2 regions of the Comamonas sp. MYb21 genome follow, and region 1 is predicted to be linked to the other one. Evidence: predicted binding sites of a transcription regulator. Region 1 holds the regulator's gene; the other holds the start of a gene.

The links. The regulator sigma-54, encoded in region 1, starts transcription at its own class of promoters, with help from an activator protein. The targets are predictions, from matches to a motif close to TGGCANGNAANCTGCTTT.
Region 2: glnA (type I glutamate--ammonia ligase) is a predicted target of sigma-54. The motif match lies at 2,347-2,364, and genes of this name have one in related genera.

What each region holds. Positions count from the first base shown of each region.
Region 1 is NZ_JBBGZC010000011.1:210,534-215,738, reverse strand. It holds gene lptA (lipopolysaccharide transport periplasmic protein LptA) at 1-632, shown strand, start outside; gene lptB (LPS export ABC transporter ATP-binding protein) at 656-1,432, shown strand; gene WH367_RS17845 (RNA polymerase factor sigma-54) at 1,538-3,145, shown strand; gene WH367_RS17840 (aspartyl/asparaginyl beta-hydroxylase domain-containing protein) at 3,219-4,142, opposite strand; gene WH367_RS17835 (hypothetical protein) at 4,274-5,026, opposite strand.
Region 2 is NZ_JBBGZC010000022.1:38,448-43,652, reverse strand. It holds gene WH367_RS24000 (sterol desaturase family protein) at 1-1,020, shown strand; gene WH367_RS23995 (EI24 domain-containing protein) at 1,103-2,011, shown strand; gene glnA (type I glutamate--ammonia ligase) at 2,412-3,827, shown strand; gene WH367_RS23985 (hypothetical protein) at 4,093-4,620, shown strand; gene glnL (nitrogen regulation protein NR(II)) at 4,651-5,205, shown strand, end outside.

The sequences.
Region 1 (5,205 bases):
TGGCCCTGGCCGTGCCGCTGCTGTCGCACGCCGAGCGTGCAGACCGCACCAAGCCCATGAACATCGAGGCGGACGATGGCCGCCACGATGAACTCAAGCAGACCAGTGTCTTCACGGGCAATGTGGTGGTGACCAAGGGCACCATCATCATCCGTGGCGCGCAGCTGACCGTGAGCCAGGACCGCGACGGCTTCCAGCACGGCGTGGTCACCGCTGCGCCGGGCAAGCTCGCGTTCTTCCGCCAAAAGCGGGATTCCGCCCCTGGCGCGCCCGACGAGTTCGTCGAAGGCGAAGGCGAGGTCATCACCTATAACGGCCGCGACGACACCGTGCACTTTGAGCGCCGTGGCGAGCTGCGCCGCTACCGCGAGACCACGTTGACCGACCAGGTCAGTGGCCCGCTGATCGTCTACAACAACCTGAGCGACACCTTCACGGTCTCCGGCCAAAAGGGTGCCCAGGCGGCGGCCGATCCCAAGCCCGGCGCGCCCAAGAAGGACCGCGTGCGCGTGATCCTGACGCCCAAGGCCGACGGCAAGGCGGACGACAAGGCCAGCGCCCCGGCCAAGCCCGCTGCCGATGACAAGACGCCATTGCGCCCCAGCACCCAACTGAACGACGGAGCCAAGTAACCGTGGCAGAAAACTCGTCGACCATTTCCGTCAATGCCCGGGTCGCCAACAGCGACCACCGCAGCCAGCTGGAGGTCTTGCACCTGGAGAAGTCCTATGGCAGCCGCAAGGTGGTCAAGGATGTATCGCTGTCGGTGCGCAAGGGCGAAGTGGTGGGTTTGCTCGGCCCCAATGGCGCGGGCAAGACCACCTCGTTCTACATGATCGTGGGCCTGGTGCGCAGCGATGGCGGGGATATCCGCATCGATGGGCAGTCGGTGGCCAATATGCCGATCCACCAGCGCTCGCAGCTGGGCCTGTCCTACCTGCCGCAGGAAGCCTCGATCTTTCGCAAGCTCAGCGTGCAGGACAATGTGCGCGCCGTGCTGGAGCTGCAAAAGGATGAGCATGGCAAGCCGCTCTCGCGCGCCGAGGTCGAGCGCCAGCTCACCGCGCTGCTGCAGGAGCTGCGGGTCGAGCACCTGCGCGAGTCACCGTCGGTGGCGCTGTCCGGGGGCGAGCGCCGCCGCGTCGAGATCGCCCGTGCACTGGCCACCCAGCCCCGTTTTATCTTGCTCGACGAGCCCTTCGCCGGCATCGACCCCATCGCCGTGATCGAGATCCAGCGCATTGTCGCCTTCCTCAAGGAGCGCGGCATTGGCGTGCTGATCACCGACCACAATGTGCGCGAAACCCTGGGTATCTGTGACCATGCCTGCATCATCAGCGATGGCAAGGTGCTGGCCGCCGGGACGCCGCAAGAGATTGTGGAGAACGCAGAGGTCCGGAGGGTGTATCTGGGTGAACATTTCCGTATGTGACACCGCACGCCTTGGCGGGCGTGCCAGCCAAGCTACCGACCCGCGCTGCGGGCCCGGTAGGGCTGATCTGTTGCCAACTGCCGCAGCCGCTGCAAAGGCGCAGCCATGATGCCGTCGCTGTCGCTGCGCGTATCGCAGAACCTGACCCTAACGCCCCAGTTGCAGCAGTCGATTCGCCTGCTGCAGCTGTCCACGCAGGAGCTGACGCAGGAAGTCGAGCAGATGCTCGACGAAAACCCGTTTCTGGAGCGCGAGGGCGAAGAGGCCCCCGAGGCCGAAGCCGGTAAAGACGCCGCTGAATCTGCCGAGGCTGCAGAAGCAGCCGACAAGGCTGCCGATACTGCTGCCAGCGCCGACACCAGCAACAGCAGCGATTTCGAGCCCGGAACCTCCGACCAGCCGCTGGATTTTGCTGCGGGCAAGGAAACCGGCGTCGATGCCGAGGCCGCTGCCGGCGATTCGGCATCGGACTGGGAAGAGTGGGGCGGCGATCTGCCCGCCCGCTCCAGCGCAGGCGATGATGACGACGAGACGCCGATGTCCGACCGGCGCAGCGAGCACCTGAGCCTGCAGGATGTGCTGCACCGCCAGGCCTTGTCGCTGCGCCTGTGCCAGGAAGACCGGGCCGCGCTCTACTTTCTGATCGAATCGCTGAACGACGACGGCTACCTCGAAGAAACGCTGGCCGAGCTCGCGCAAAGCTTTGGCGATGCTTCGGACCCCGAGCGCTACGAGGCGCTGCTGCACCACCTGACCGTGGCGCTGCGCTTGCTGCAAAGCCTGGAGCCGATTGGTGTGGGCGCGCGCAACCTGTCCGAGTGCATGCAGCTGCAGATCAAGGCCCAGCAGCGCCTGTTGGATGAAGAGGGCTCGGACACGCCCGAGGCCGATGCGCTGGCGCTGGAGACTGCCTTGCTGGTCTGCCAGGAGTCCCTTGATCTGCTGGCGCGCCGTGATGTGCGCAAGCTGGTGCAGCTGACCGGTTGCAACGAGGCGGCGGTGCGCAGCGCGCTGGCGCTGATCGCCAAGCTCGAACCCCGCCCCGGCCGGCCCTATGCCGATGTGGACCGCAACACCATCATCCCCGATGTCATCGTGCGACCCAGCAATGAGCGCGGCCTGCCGGTGCCCGGTTTCAGCGTGCAGCTCAATGCCGAGGTGATGCCGCGCCTGCGCGTGCAGGATGTCTACGCCAATGCCTTGCGCAGCCACAAGGGCAGCGAAGGCCATGGCGCACTGCAGCAGCGGCTGCAGGAGGCGCGCTGGTTCATCAAGAACATCCAGCAGCGCTTTGACACCATCTTGCGCGTCTCGCAGGCCATCGTCGAGCGCCAGCGCAATTTCTTTGTGCATGGCGAGCTGGCGATGCGCCCCATGGTGCTGCGCGAGATTGCCGACGAGCTGGGCCTGCACGAATCCACCATCAGCCGCGTGACCACGGCCAAGTACATGGCCACGCCCCAGGGCACGTTTGAGCTCAAGTACTTCTTTGGCTCGGGCTTGGGCACCGAGACCGGCGGCAGCGCGTCGAGCACGGCCGTCAAGGCGCTGATCAAGCAGCTGCTCGACGAGGAAAGCGCGAAGAAGCCGCTGTCGGATGCAAAGATCGCCGATCTGCTGCAGGCCCAGGGCATTGAATGCGCGCGCCGCACGGTGGCCAAGTACCGCGAGGCCATGCGCATCCCGCCCGCCAGCTTGCGCAAGGCGCTGTAGCCAAAGTCTCAGCCACCATAAAAAAACCGCAGCTGCCTGGGCACTGCGGTTTTCGCTTGTGGAAGCTGCCGATTTACTTCGGCCACAGCCACCAGATGAACAAGGCCAGTACGGCCAGCATCAGGCCGAACTTGGTGAGCTTGTAGGCGGTCTTGTTCCAGGCCTTGAAGCGGCGGCGGTACTGGCCCATGTAGAACGAGATCTTGAAGATGCGGCTGATGAAGCCGCGCGGATCGCCTTCGTTGTTGGGCGAGCTGGCAGCAGCCACCACATGCGTGCCCAGCCAGCGGTTGAGCCACTGCGCAAAGCCATTGGTCATCGGGCGCTCGACATCGCAGAACAGCACGATGCGGTTGCCTTCGGAGCCGTTCTCGGCCCAGTGCATGAAGGTCTCGTCAAAGATCACGCCTTCGCCCTCGCGCCAGCTGTAGGGCGTGCCATCGACCTCGATCATGCAGCGGTCGTCATTGGGCGCCAGCACAGCGAGGTGGTAGCGCAGCGAGCCGGCATAGGGGTCGCGGTGCAGGTTGAGCTTAGCGCCGGGCGGCAGCTCGGCAAACATGGCGGCCTTGATGCCGGGGATGGCCTGCACCAGCGCCGTGGTCTTGGGGCAGAGCTCCATCGCAGACGGGTGGGCCTGGCCATACCACTTCAGGTAGAAGCGCTTCCAGCCGGTCTTGAAGAAGGAGTTGAAGCCCGCGTCGTCGTTGTTGGCCGCCGCCTTGATCTGCATGGCCTGGTGCAGGCCGATGGCCTCTTCGCGGATCTCGCGCCAGTGGGCCTGCAGCGGGGCCAGGTCGGGGAAGGTGCTGGTGGGCAGGTAGGGCGTGCGCGGTACCTTGCTGAACATCAGCATGAACACATTGAACGGCGCCGTAAAGGTGGAGTGGTCAAACAGCTGGCGCAGCAGCTTGTGCCGCACCTTGCCGCGCAGGTGCATGTAGAGGCCGCAGCCAAAGAAAAGCAGCACCAGGGCCAGAACGATGATTTTTGCCATAGACAGCGATTTTAGCGACTGCGCTGTGGCGGCTGTCTGCGCAAGCGCAAACTGGCGTGCGGCAAGGGCTGCCGGGCGGTTTGATGGCCTGCTGGCAGCAGGCCTATTGCAGCCGTCCCAGGGCCGCGCGCTTACTTGGGCTGGGCGGCGAACGCGGTTTTCAGGCGCTGCAGCATCTCGCGGTTGAGCTGGCGCTGCTGGCCGCTCCAGTGCGTCATCGCCTTGTTCAACTCGGCCTGCAGCGCATTGGCGGTCTGCCAGTCGCCCTGGCCTGCGGCCCAGATCGCGTACTCGGCCATCACATCAAAGCTGCCCGAGTGCTGGCGCGCAAAGTCAAAGCTCTTGCGCGCCATCGCCTGGTCGCCCAGCTGGGCATAGGACTTGGCCACCAGCAGGCCCACGGCCTCGGCGCGGAAATGCACATCGGCCTGGGCAATCACGCGCAGCTGCTGCAGCGCCTGCTGCGGATGGCCGGCCTGGTAGGCCGCTTGCGCAGCGCCCCAGCGGATATCGAGGTCGTTGGCAAACGGGCCCTTCATGCTGGCCTCGAAGTGGCCAAAGGCCTGTTCGGCCTGGCCATTGGCCAGCAGGGCCTGGGCCAGGCGGATCTGGTTCTGCGCGGTGGGGCTGTAGTCGTAGGCGGCCTGGGCTTCGCGCACTTCGCGGGTCGGGTCCAGCGCCTTGACGGCATTGCTCGCCAGGCTGCGGGCATGGCGCTGCAGGCGCGAATTGGGCAGGTAGATGGCAAAGAAATACACCACGCTGCCCAGGAAGGGGAAGGCCAGCAGCACAAACAGCCAGTAGTTGTTCTGGCCGCTGCGCACGGCGTGGACCGCAAAAAACAGCGCAATGATGACGTGTACGCCGGCTCCGAGGTAGGGCATCCGCATTCTCTCTGAGTGATGGAGGGGAAGGGCGGCTGCACCGAGGGCTGCGGCCCGCTCTGGGGCCAGACTATAGCAGCCAGCCACCCGTTACGCCTGCGCTATGGGCGCCGGGCTGGCGAATGCCACTGGCACAGTCCACATTCCCGTGCGCTTGGCAGACAATGGGGCAAGCGCGT
Region 2 (5,205 bases), on a different contig from region 1:
ATGGAATTTCTCAGCACGCTTTTTGACAACGCACAGCAGTGGCTGTTTGAGCAGTTGCTGCAGCCGCTGCTGTTCAACCTCGGCCTGGCCAGCTATCTGGAAGATGGCTACACGGCAGCGGGCTGGTTCCTCGTGGGCTGCCTGCAGATCCTCGTCATGGTGCTGGTGATTGCGCCCTTGCAGCGCTGGCGGCCGGTCGAGGCCGTGACCGACCGGCATGCGATCCGTGTGGACATGCTCTACACCTTTATCCATCGCCTGGGCCTGTTCCGCCTGGCCTTGTTCTTTACCATCGATCCGCTGTGGGACATGGTGGTGGGGGCGCTGCGCGTGCGCGGCTTTGAGACCTGGCACCTCGATGCGCTGTGGCCTGGCGTGACCGACCTGGGCTGGGTCAGCCTGCTGATCTACCTGGTGGTGTTCGACTTTGTCGCGTACTGGATCCACCGGGGTCAGCACCAATTCGTCTGGTGGTGGCGCCTGCATGCCTTGCACCATTCGCAGCAGCAGATGACGATGTGGAGCGACAACCGCAACCACCTGCTCGATGACCTGGTGCATGACAGTATTCTGGTGTTTGTCGCCGTGTTGATCGGTGTCGCACCCAGCCAGTTTGTGGCGATTGTCGCGATCACCCAGCTGAGCGAAAGCCTGCAGCATGCCAATCTGCGCCTGTGGTTTGGCCGCCTGGGTGAGCGGCTGTGGATCAGCCCGCGTTTTCACCGCCGTCACCATGCGATCGGCATCGGCCATGAGTCGCCTGCCAACAATGCCGCGCCCAACACCGCTGTGAAAGCCGGCGAGGCTGCCCCGCGCACCCGCTTGGGGGGCTGCAATTTTGGTGTGCTGCTGCCATGGTGGGATATGCTTTTTGGCACCGCCAACTTTGAGCTACGCTATGACCCCACCGGCATCCGTGACCAGGTGCAGCCCAACCGGCAAGGGCAGCTGCGCGATTACGGGCGCGGCTTTTGGAGCCAGCAATGGCGTGGGGTACTGCGCCTTTTGGGCCGCGCCTAGGTGCGGCACACCCGCTTGATACCGAATCACTGAGCGGCCCGCCAGCCTGGCCACCCGCCCAGATACACAAGGAGTTCACCCCATGCCCCTCGCGTCTGCGGGCTCCCGCCTGATGTTTGATGCCTTCTGGCGTGCCGCCGCCTATTGTTTCCGGCCCCGGGTCATGCTGCTGTCGGTGCTGCCACTGGTGGTGATGCTGGTGGCCTTGGGTGGCTGGAGCTATTTTTACTGGTCGGGCGCCGTGGCGACGATGCAGCACTGGGTGGAGACGATTGGCTGGCTGCGCACGGTATTCAGCTGGTTTGGCAGCAGTGGCACCGAAGGTTTTGCGGCCGGCATTGCGCCCTTTGTGGTGCTGATCCTGATCACGCCGGTGGCAGCGGTGGTCGCGCTGCTGGTGATTGCGCTTTTGATGACGCCGGCCCTGGTCAACATGGTGACCGAGCAGCGCTTTGCCCGGCTGGAGAAGAAGCAGGGCATGGGCCTGGTCACCAGCGTGCTCTGGGCCTTGAGCACCTCGGCGGTGGCCATTGTGGCCTTTGTCGTCACCATGCCGCTGTGGCTGATCCCGCCTTTGGTGCTGATTGTGCCGCCCGTCATCTGGGGCTGGCTGACCTACCGCGTGATGAGTGTGGATGCCCTGGCCGAGCATGCCAGCAAGGCTGAGCGCGACACGCTGCTGCAGCGCCACCGCTGGCCGCTCTTGCTGATGGGCATCATCTCGGGCTACATCGGCATTGCGCCCAGCGTCGTCTGGGCCTCGGGCATGGTGTTCACCATTGGCTTTGTGGTGCTGATTCCCATCGCCGTGTGGATCTATGCCATCACCTTTGCGTTTTCCTCGCTGTGGTTCATCCACTTCTGCCTGGCCGCGCTGCAGCAGCTGCGGATCGAGAATGGCGACCTGGGCGCGCAGCCGCCGGTGGCGGAGCCGCTCGTGGCCGATACAACCGATGCCAGCTTGCTGGCCGATGGCACGGAGCCCAAGTAAAAACCTGTTCAAAAATGGAAGGGCGCGGAGCAGGGCATGTGCCAATGGGCTCGGCCTGTGCCTCAGCTGCCAATGCACCAATAAGGTGCGAAAATAGCTATTTTGGTGCATGTGCGCCATCCGCATAAAGCGCTGGTAGTTTTGCACCATCTTGGTGCTTGTGCGGCAATGCAGGCCCTGGTCTGCAGGGATCTGGGCCCTGGGCTGCAAAATCCTCGTCGTCCCTCGGAGGCCCAGGCCAAAAGCGCGGTACAGTCTGGCATTGGGCACAGTCCGGGTGCGGTCGCGTTCTGGCGGGCCCGCATTTTCTGGTCGGCATGGGCATGTCACAAAACTGGCACGTAAACTGCTTTAGTCTTGGCACAGCCCTTTTTATTCACGATTTTCTTTGGAGCATTAGATGGCCAAGAGCGTTGCAGATGTGATGAGCATGTTGGACGAGAACGAGGTCAAGTTCGTTGATCTGCGTTTCACCGACACCCGTGGCAAGGAACAGCACGTCACGGTGCCTATCTCGCACTTTGACGAAGACAAGTTCACCTCGGGCCACGCGTTTGATGGCTCCTCCATCGCTGGCTGGAAGGGTATTGAAGCATCCGACATGCTGCTGATGCCCGATCCCAACACCGCCAATATCGATCCGTTCTTTGACGAAACCACGATGTTCCTGCAGTGCGACGTGATCGAGCCCGGTGATGGCAAGGCCTATGACCGCGATCCACGTTCGGTGGCCAAGCGCGCAGAAGCCTACCTGAAGGCATCGGGCCTGGGCGATACCGCCTACTTTGGTCCAGAGCCAGAATTCTTCATCTTCGACGGCGTGCGTTGGAGCACCGAACCCAACAACCCGTTCTTCGACATCGAAGAATACGAAGCACCCTGGAACAGCGGCGCCAAGTTCGACAACGGCAACCGTGGTCACCGTCCACGCGTCAAGGGCGGCTACTTTCCTGTGCCTCCTGTTGACAGCACCCAGGACATGCGCGCTGAAATGTCGCTGCTGCTCGAATCGCTGGGCATCCCGGTCGAAGTGTTCCACCATGAAGTGGCGGGCGCTGGCCAGAACGAACTGGGCACCCGTTTCTCGACTCTGGTCGAGCGTGCGGACTGGACCCAGGTGCAAAAGTACGTGATCTGGAACGTGGCAGACACCTATGGCAAGACGGCAACCTTCATGCCTAAGCCATACTCGGGCGACAACGGCTCGGGCATGCACGTGCACCAGTCTGTGTGGAAAGACGGCAAGAACCTGTTCGCCGGTGACGGCTATGCCGGTCTGTCCGATTTCGCGCTGTACTACATCGGCGGCATCATCAAGCACGCTCGCGCGCTGAACGCCATCACCAACCCTGGCACCAACAGCTACAAGCGCCTGGTTCCTGGTTTCGAAGCGCCTGTGAAGCTGGCTTACTCGGCCAAGAACCGCTCGGCATCGATCCGTATTCCTTACGTGAGCAACCCCAAGGGCCGCCGCGTGGAAGCACGTTTCCCCGATCCCCTGATGAACCCCTACCTGGGCTTCGCAGCGCTGTTGATGGCCGGTCTGGACGGCGTGGAAAACAAGATCCATCCGGGTGAAGCCGCCACCAAGGATCTGTACCATCTGCCTCCAGAGGAAGACAAGCTGGTTCCTACCGTGTGCCACAGCCTGGACCAGGCTCTGGAAGCACTGGATGCCGACCGCGCGTTCCTGACCAAGGGCGGTGTGTTCAGCGACAGCATGCTGGATGCCTACATCGAGCTGAAGATGGGCGAAGTGACCCGCTTCCGCCAAGCCGTGCACCCTGTCGAATACGACATGTACTACTCGCTGTAAGGCCCTGCTGGCCAGGCCCTTGGGGCTTGGCTCTTTGGGTAAAACGGCCTGCCGACCTGCGAGGGTGGCAGGCCTTTTTTTATGCGTGCTCTCGGGGCAGGGGGCATGCCCGGACAGGGGTGAATCTGTAACAGCAGGAACTGTTCGGCATGATCGGCCTCCTTTGTAGCTACACTGCGGGTTGCAGAGAGGGGCCATCGTGCAAAGCCGGTAAAGGCTGTCACGGACATACGGGCTAAGTGGAGTGAACGGGCGAAACGGGGTTATGCATACAAAGTTGTTGTTTTTGATGGTGGCAGTGGCATGTGCGCAAGGCGCGGTGGCGCAGGATCGCATTTATCGCTGTGGCAATGAATACACCAACGATGTGGCCAAGGCGCGGCAAAAGGGCTGCGCCGTGGTTGAAGGCGCCAATGTCACCATCGTGCAAGGCACGCGCCCGCACGCGCCTGCTGCCAGCCCGGCGCCCGCCCCCAATGCCCCCGCAGCTGCCCCGCGCCCCGCGCGCGCGCCCGCTGCTGCCACCCCCGCGCCACGCTCCACCACGGCCGAAGGCCGCGCCCGCGATTCCGATGCGCGCCTCATCCTCGAGACCGAGCTGAAAAAGGCCCAGGACAAAAAGCTCGCCTTGGCGCGCGAGTACAACAACGGCGAGCCCGAGAAAAACGCCCTGGAGATGCGCAACCCTGCCTTCTACACCAAGCGCGTGTCCGATCTGAAGCAGGAAATCACGCGCAACGACAGCGATATCGCCGGCATCCAGCGTGAGCTCCAACGCCTGCCGGCCCCATAATCAAAACTTCTACCTTTTGGGGCATATCCCATGTCTGACCTCCGTGCCATGGATCGCGAATGGCAGGCGCTGGAACACATCGCCACCTTGGTCGCCGTGATACGGCTCGATGGCGCCGCTGTGCGGGTCAATGCGGCGCTGGAGAATGCGCTGGGCGTCTCGCGCAAAAGCATTCTGGGCCACTACTTTGGTGGATTTTTCCAGGACGATGAGCTGATCCACAAGGCCCTGGTCGATGCGCGGGCGCAGCGCTTTTCCTCGCTGCGCTTTGAGGCGCAATTGCGGCGCAGCCTGCAAGATGCCTTTCCCGTGCATGCCAACCTCTCCTGGTGGGAAGAGGAGGAGAGCATTCTGGTGGAGCTGTGGCCGCTGGAGCAGCAGGTGCGTCAGGACCGCGAGGAGCGTGTGCGCGAGCAGGCGCTGGCCAACAAGGAGCTGATCCGCAACCTTGCCCACGAGATCAAGAACCCGCTGGGCGGCATACGGGGTGCGGCCCAGCTGCTGGAGCTGGAGCTGCCCGATGCCCAGCTCAAGGAATACACCGACGTCATCATCCACGAGGCCGATCGCTTGCAGGCCCTGGTG